Regions from separate parts of the Chromobacterium haemolyticum genome, predicted to be linked through region 1. Evidence: predicted binding sites of a transcription regulator. Region 1 holds the regulator's gene; the other holds the start of a gene.

Region 1 (4,177 bases):
AACCGTCTGGTCACCATCCCCGGCAATCCGGACTACTTCTCGCTGAATCTGGCAATGGCGGTGCAGGTTATGACCTACGAGCTGTTCAGTCACACCGGCGTGGACGTCGATTATCTGCGCGCCGACAGCGACGCGGCGGCGCTGGGCGAGGTGGAGGGCTTCTGCGGCCATCTGGAACAGACCATGGACAAGATCGGCTACTTCCGCCGCCGCAACAGCGAGCGGATGATGCGCCGGATGCGCACCCTATTCAACCGCGCCGGCCTGCTGCGCGAGGAGATCGACATCCTGCGCGGCTTCCTCAAACAGGTGCAGCGTGCTGCCGACGGCGAAGTCCGTCGCGACGCGCCCGGACCGAATGGCGAATAAGCCGCCGTTCACCCTGCCCTACGCGCATCCGGCGGTGCGCGATCTGGCTTTTCTTCTCACCGCGCCCTCTCCCTGGAAAAGCGGCGCGGACATTCCGCCGCACCGGCTGCTGGGCCCCGACGGCCCGGCGCTGCTGCAAGCGCTGGACGCTCATCCCGCCGAGCTGCGGCACTGGCTGGCGCGCCAGCCCACCCGCCGCCTGGGTCATTACGCCGAGCGCTTGCTATCGTTCTGGTTCCGCTTGGCGCCGCACATCGAACTAGTCGCCAGCAATCTGCCTGTGCGCGGTCCAGACGGCCGCACCGTCGGAGAATTCGACTTCCTTTTGCGCCTGGACGGCCAACCGCTGCACCTGGAAGCCGCCAGCAAGTTCTACCTGCAGCTGGGCCGCAGCGCCGATACGCTGACCGGCCCCAGCCTGCGCGACGCCTGGGCGCTGAAAGCCCATAAGCTGCAGACCCAGCTGCGTCTATCCCGTCACCCCGCGGCGCAAGCGACGCTGCCGGAAGGCTTTGCCGGCTGCGCGGTCGGCGCCCGGCTCAGCGGTTGGCTGTTCCACGCTCAAGACACCTCGCCGGAACCGCCGCCCGGCGCCCTGCCGCTATACGGGCAATACTGGCCGCTGCGCGGCGACTGGCCTGCGTTGAACGCGGACTCCCGCTGGGCCTGGCTGCCCAGGCTCAGTTGGCTGGCGCCTGCGCGCCTCTCGCGGGAACACACCGCCGATGCGGCGGAACTGCGCGCGCGGCTGGAACAGGCAGAGGCACCGCAATTGCTTGCCGAACTGCAACCCGGCCCGGACGGCGACTGGCATGAAGTGGCGCGAGGCTTCGCCGTTCCGCCGGGATGGCCTCAAGAAGCGCCGTTGTCGCGCTTGTTGCGGCAAATCGCGGACTGCGCGCCGCCGCAATGAAAAAGGCAAGCCTCATGGCTTGCCTAAGAGGCTGTTCATAATCTGCTGCGCTTCGTGATACGCCCCACGGTGAGTACCGCTTCGAAATGCTCATGTACCACTATGTACATTCCGCTTTCTCAGCGGTTTTCGCCTTGTCTCGCTCTTGCTCGCTAGATTTTCAACTGGCTCTAAGAACCTGTTTACGATCCGCTTTCTCAGCCGTTTTCGTCTGACCTCCTCTTGTCTCGCGAGATCATAAACACGCTCTTACGTCTTTCGCGGCTCCGTAGAAGCGGCGGGATCAATGACCGTTGGCGTGAGCACAGCCGGAAATCAGCGCCTTCAACTCATCCACCATCACCAACTGGATGTGCTTGTGATCGACCGTGATCCAGCCTTGCTGCTGGAACTTGGACAGCGTGCGGCTGACGGTTTCCAGTTTCAACCCCAGGAAGCTGCCGATTTCCTCGCGGCTCATGCGCAGGATGAAATCATTGGCGGCGAAGCCGCGGGTGGACAGACGCTGGGACAAATTGAGCAGGAAGGCGGCCAGGCGTTCTTCCGCCTTCATGTTGCCCAATAGCAACATTACATTTTGATCGCGAACGATCTCGCGGCTCATCAGTCGGTAGAAGTGGTGCTGCAAGGTGGGAATTTCGCGGCCCAGGCTCTCCATGCGGCTGAACGGCAACTCGCACACCTCGCTATCCTCCAGCGCGATGGCGTCGCAACCGTGAACATTGGCGGAAATACCGTCCAAGCCCATTAGTTCGCCGGACATGTGAAAGCCGGTCACCTGCTCGCGGCCGTCCTGACTGGCCACGCTGGTCTTGAAGAAGCCGGTGCGCACCGCGAACAGCGAGCGGAAGCCCTCGCCGCTGCGGAACAGGTACTCGCCGCGCTTCAAACGGCGGCTTTGACGGATCACTGCGTCAAGCTGGGTCAGTTCCTCGCGGTTGAGCCCCACTGGCAGACAGAGTTCCTTCAGGCTGCAGTTGGAGCAGGAGACCTTCAGGTTATGCAAAGAGATATGGTTCTGATCGGACATGGCATGTTTAGTACAAGCTTGCGACGAAGCTTGACCCTTATCAAAGCGAAATTCGCAGGATTTCCGCAAATTTACCAGTCCACCAGAGGTTTTGCCATCCAAATACGACATGAAGACCACCCACCCATTTTCTCCTGCCCATTTTGAATTCGACCGCGCTCTGATTGAACGCCTCGACGGGACAGGTCCTAGATATACGTCATACCCGACAGCAGATCGCTTTACGCCGGGTTTTGCCGAAAGAGACTACATCCACTGGCTACGGCAGCGCAGCATCGGCGCCAACCGGAAACCTTTATCATTGTACGCTCATATACCTTTTTGCAACACTATCTGCTACTACTGCGGTTGCAACAAGATCATCACCAAGGATAGCGGCAAAGCCGACTTGTATCTGGACTACCTGGAAAAGGAAGTCCAGATGGTCGCCTCCTGTCTGGGGCGCCGAGAGCAGGTGATACAGCTGCATTTCGGCGGCGGTACCCCGACTTTCCTGTCCGACGCGCAACTGGAACGATTGATGACCTTGCTCAAGACTCATTTCGAGTTCTTGAAGGAGGGGGAGTATTCCATAGAAATAGACCCGCGCAAAGTCAGTGCAGCTACAATTTTCAAGCTGGCCGAATTAGGTTTCAACCGCATCAGCGTCGGCATTCAGGACTTCGAGCCCGCGGTGCAGCAGGCGGTGAACCGCGTGCAGTCCGAAGCGGAAACTCTAGAGGTGATCCAGGCGACGCGCGACGCCGGCTTCAAGTCCGTCAGCGTCGACCTGATTTACGGCCTGCCCTTGCAGACCCGTGAATCGGTGCGTCGCACGCTGGACAAAGTGATCGCCATAGGACCGGACCGGCTGGCGCTGTACAACTACGCCCATTTGCCCACCGTGTTCATGCCGCAACGCCGCATCAACGAGGCCGATCTGCCGTCGCCGGAAACCAAGCTGGACATCCTGCAGGACTCGGTGCAACGCCTGGCCGACGCCGGCTATGTGTTCATCGGCATGGATCACTTCGCCAAGCCGGACGACGAACTGGCCTCCGCCTTGCGCCAGGGCCGGCTGCAGCGCAATTTCCAGGGTTATTCCACGCATGCGGACTGCGACATGATTGGCCTTGGCGTGTCCTCCATCGGCAAGGTCGGCCCCTGCTACAGTCAGAGCGCCAAAGATCTGGACAGCTACTACGCGGCGCTGGACAGCGGCCATCTGCCGGTGCTGCGCGGGCTGACGCTGGACAATGACGACATCCTTCGTCGCAGCATCATCCAGGGTCTGATGTGCCGTTTCTCGCTGTCCGTGGAAGCGCTGGAGGAAATTCACGGCATCAACTTCGCCGAGTACTTTGCGGAAGAGTTGCCGCAGATCCGCGAATATCAGCAACTGGGGCTGCTTTCCTTCGACGGCGACTTCATCATGGTGGAACCCAAGGGCCGTCTCCTGATCCGCAATATCGCGATGATCTTCGATAAGCACCTGCGCGAGCGCCGCACCCAGGCTCGCTACTCCAAAACCATTTAAGCCAGTCCCATGACAAAACAGCCCGCGTCTAAACGCGGGCTATTTATCGTTGGAGCCTGGCAAAAGCTTACCAGATGTCTTTTTCCACCTTGGCCGCCAGTTCCGGGTAATCCGCCACCTTGAACACAGGGGTGGACTCGCCTTGCTTCAGCTGACGCTCATAGTCCTTCAACACGATGAAGAAGTAACGCGACAACAACACAATGGCCACCAGATTAATCAAGGCCATCAAGCCCATGGCGAAGTCGGCCATGTCCCATACCAGCGGCAAGCTGGCCACCGCGCCGAACATCACCATCGCCAGCACGATCAGCCGGAACACCAACAAGATCCACTTGTTGCTGCGAAT
Region 2 (4,177 bases), 820 kb from region 1:
CCAACTGGTTGACCATGAAGGACTGCACGGTGTTGGTGATGGCCACGCTGTACACCAACAAGATGGGGTAGATGGCGAAGAAGTACAGCAGGGTAATCAGCTTGCCGGCGCCCACGCCGAAGTGCTCTTCCACTACTTCAGTGATGTCCGCGCCCGGCTTGGAGCTGGACAGCACGAAACGGGTGAGGCCGCGGTGAGCGAAAAAGGTCAGCGGCAGGGCCAGCAGCGCCATGACGATCAACGGCCACAGGCCGCCGATGCCGGCGTTGATGGGCAGGAACAGGGTGCCGGCGCCAATGGCGGTGCCGTACAGGCCCAACATCCAGACGGTATCTTGCTTGGTCCAGGAGGACGAAGCGCCTGATTTGGGCAGGGGGGTGGAAACGGCTTGAGACATGATATTGGCCTTCATTAAAGACAAATGGGGTAATCGTTTTGGCGCGTCGTTCGGCGGCGCGTCGTTTTCATCTCTTGCTAGACTTTTGGTCAGTAGCTGGAACCGCTGATTAGTGATTGCCGGCTTTCATTGATGTGCATGGTATAGGCAGTTGTACTGCGGTGGTTACACATTTCAGAACATCAGTTGATTCTAATCAACTTTATTTTGAAGCAAAACGAACATCCGAACAAATACTATTTAGAACCCATGACTTACAAATAACATGATAATTTGGTTTTATTGGCATTAAATTGCTCAAAATCGTGTTTGATGAATGATTGTTTCAAGAAAAACGGATCTATTCAAAAGTGTGCCAATTTTCGATTTGTCTTGCTTTCGTGTTGTTTTGCTTTTCATGTCTGAATGGATTCGAGCAGGCTGTGTCGAAAAATTGCCGTTGCAACAGCTTGTTCGAGCTAGCTTTGTCGTTTTCGAACACCGGAATGGCATATCCGCTCTTGCGCGTAGGCTGCCTCGCTGTTGTCTGTTCAAACTGGGGGTGTGTTTGTGTTTTCTTATTTAAGTCATTGACTATTAAAGGGTATGTTGGGGTTTTGCTTAGAGGGGAGGGTTTGGGGGCGGGGGCTTGCAAGCAGCGGAATGGCCTGTGCCTCCATAGGGGAGCCACTATATCAGCAAAGCTGGCGGCGCTCTGGGAAGTATGAAAATATGAAATTTAAGGCATAAAATATGTTCGAAAACGAACAAAAATATTTCAAAACGAACAATATTTGGTTGTTTTCTAACATGACTACGGCTTTCAAACATTCGTTTTGTATCTATGCTAATGATTTTCAATGTATTTTTTGTGTTTGTTATCGCGCCTGTTATGCGGGCGACGGCCTCTTTCTGGAAAAAGCGGCATCACACCTGAGTCCTGAGTAGTCAAAACGGATGCGGCGAATATGAGGTGTGAAAGTTGTGAATCCGAGCGCGCGACGGAAAGACCTAGGTTTGATGGTTATCAAACAAGAATGAAGCATTCCGAACATAAAATTTTCGTGAACCAACAATCCGTGCACCCGTTCGCGTGGGAACCAACCACCCAGGCAGCCAACAAAGGCATTGCAGCAACTGGGCTTGAGCCGGCCTCTCCGCCGGGCAGCCTTAGAGACGGCATAGTCAGTTGATAGGCTTCCTAATAAGGTTGACCCGCACGCAGGCGGCTCTGCCCAAGCTCGCGAAATGAAAAACATGAACCACGCCTCCACACTCGCCTACGTCGCGGCTGAAGCCGCCTCCAAACAGACCGTGCTGCGCCAGCACCCCGGACGCTATCTATTGAGCGCCGGCATGGCCGGCGCGCTGATCGCTGTCGTGCTCAGCGTCAGCCTCAAGCTGGGCCAGGTCTTCTTCGCCGTCGGCTCCCCCGGCTACTACATCGCCGTGGCCGGCTTCTTTGGCGTGGCCCTGGTCAGCATCATCGTCTGCAAGCTGGAACTGTTCACCAGCAATGTGATGTATTTCAGCGTGGGCGTGCTTAGCGGCGATTGCCGCGTGTGCAACCTGCTGCGCAGCTGGGCCATGGTCTACCTGGGCAATCTGCTGGGTGTGCTGTTGTTCACCGCGGTGTTCGCCGGAGCAGGCGGCATGGGCAGCCTGCCGGCCGACCACCTGCTGTTCAACGTGGCCGCGCACAAAGTGCACGCCGGCGGCTGGGAAATCTTCTGGAAGGGCGCGCTGTGCAACTGGGTGATCTGTCTGGCGGTGTGGGTGCCGCTGCGCATGGCCGGGGACGCCGCCAAGATGCTGATGATCCTGCTGCTGGTCTTCGTGTTCTTCTTCTCCGGCTTTGAGCACAGCATCGCCAATATGGCCTTCTTCTCGCTGGCCCTGCTGCACGGCATGCAAGGCCTGGACGCCGCCGCCATCCTGCACAATATGATTCCGGCCACCTTGGGCAATATCGCCGGCGGCGCGCTGGGCGTGGGCCTGGTGGTTTACCTGCTGGAGCGCCACACCCTGCCGGCGCGGCGCGAAGCCGCAAAACCGGCCGCGACGGCGCTCGGAACCAGTGTTTGATGTTCGTTTTCGAATGTAATGCGCCGGCTACAATGCCAGCGTATTGATTTGGTTTTGCATGGCATTGAAAATAAAGTGTTTTTTGTGAGGTTTTGCCAGCAGGGCGGCGGTGGCGGCCACCGCGTTTTAGTCTGCGGCAGTTGATCTTGATCAAACGATTTTTTTCGAAACCGAATGTACAATATGTTCAGTACTCAACATTTACTGATAGTTACTAGGAGGCACACATGGATGCTCTGAATCGTGACGCGACTCAAGCCAACCCCTGGCGCGATTTCACCGGTGGTGAATGGCAAAGCAAGGTGGATGTCCGCAACTTCATCCAGCTGAACTACAAGCCGTATGAAGGCGACGCCAGCTTCCTGGCGCCCGCTACCGCGCGCACCCAAAAGCTGTGGGACACCCTGAGCGAGTTGCTGAAAGAAGAACGCGCCCGTGGCGTGCTGGATGTATCCGCGGACCGCGGCAGCTCCATCACTGCGCATGACGCCGGCTACATCGACCAAGCCAGCGAAGTCATCGTCGGCCTGCAAACCGATGCGCCACTCAAGCGCGCCATCATGCCCAACGGCGGCCTGCGCATGGTTGAGAACGGCCTGGAAGCCTTTGGCTTCAAGCTGGACCCGGTCATCAAGGACGTGTGGACCCACTACCGCAAGAGCCACAACCAGGGCGTGTTCGACACCTACACCCCGGACATCATGGCCGCGCGCAAATCCGGCGTGATCACCGGCCTGCCGGACGCCTACGGCCGCGGCCGCATCATCGGCGACTACCGCCGCGTGGCCCTGTACGGCACCGACTTCCTGCGCGCCGAACGCCAAAAAGTATTCCATGAGCTGGACGACGCCGTTTTCAACGAAGACGTGCTGCGCCTGCGCGAAGAACTGTCGGAACAATTCCGCGCGCTGGACGAACTGAAGCAGATGGCCGCCAAGTACGGCTTCGACATCAGCCGCCCGGCCGTCAACGCCCGCGAAGCGGTGCAGTGGACTTACTTTGCTTACCTGGCCGCCGTGAAAGAACAAAACGGCGCCGCCATGTCCTTCGGCCGCGTCGCCACCTTCCTGGACGTCTACATCGAGCGCGATCTGGCCTCCGGCGCGCTGACTGAAGAACAAGCCCAGGAAATGATCGACGACCTGGTGATCAAGCTGCGCATCGTGCGCTTCCTGCGCACCCCGGAATACGACCAACTGTTCTCTGGCGACCCGACTTGGGTGACCGAATCCATCGGCGGCATGGGCGAGGACGGCCGCACCCTGGTGAGCAAGAACAGCTTCCGCTTCCTCAACACCCTGTACAACCTGGGCCCGGCGCCGGAACCCAACCTGACCGTGTTGTGGTCCACCCAGCTGCCGCGCGGCTTCAAAGACTTCTGCGCCAAAGTGTCCATCGACACCAGCTCCATCCAGTACGAAAACGACGACCTGATGCGTCCGCACTGGGGCGACGACTACGGCATCGCCTGCTGCGTGTCCGCGATGCGCATCGGCAAGCAAATGCAGTTCTTCGGCGCCCGCGCCAACCTGGCCAAAGCCATGCTCTACGCCATCAACGGCGGCGTGGATGAAAAATCCGGCGTGCAAGTGGCCAAGGGCTTCGAGCCGATCAAGAGCGACGTGCTGACCTACGAAGAACTGATGCCCAAGTTCGACCTGCTGATGGACTGGCTGGCCGCGACTTACGTCAAGGCGCTGAACTGCATCCACTACA

What was found. Region 1 encodes FNR, which switches genes on or off when oxygen is low (the NO sensors DNR and NnrR bind a similar motif). Its sites were predicted from a motif close to TTGATNNNNATCAA; they were not measured.
Region 2: a site for FNR is predicted at 2,602-2,615, ahead of pflB (formate C-acetyltransferase). Genes of this name have one in related genera too.

Annotation. Positions count from the first base shown of each region.
Region 1 is NZ_AP019312.1:3,972,601-3,976,777, forward strand. It holds gene GYH29_RS18200 (RNA methyltransferase) at 1-369, shown strand, start outside; gene GYH29_RS18205 (DUF1853 family protein) at 359-1,282, shown strand; gene fnr (fumarate/nitrate reduction transcriptional regulator Fnr) at 1,566-2,312, opposite strand; gene hemN (oxygen-independent coproporphyrinogen III oxidase) at 2,422-3,828, shown strand; gene GYH29_RS18220 (alanine/glycine:cation symporter family protein) at 3,896-4,177, opposite strand, start outside.
Region 2 is NZ_AP019312.1:3,148,020-3,152,196, reverse strand. It holds gene GYH29_RS14370 (HAAAP family serine/threonine permease) at 1-397, opposite strand, end outside; gene GYH29_RS14365 (formate/nitrite transporter family protein) at 1,634-2,461, shown strand; gene pflB (formate C-acetyltransferase) at 2,689-4,177, shown strand, end outside.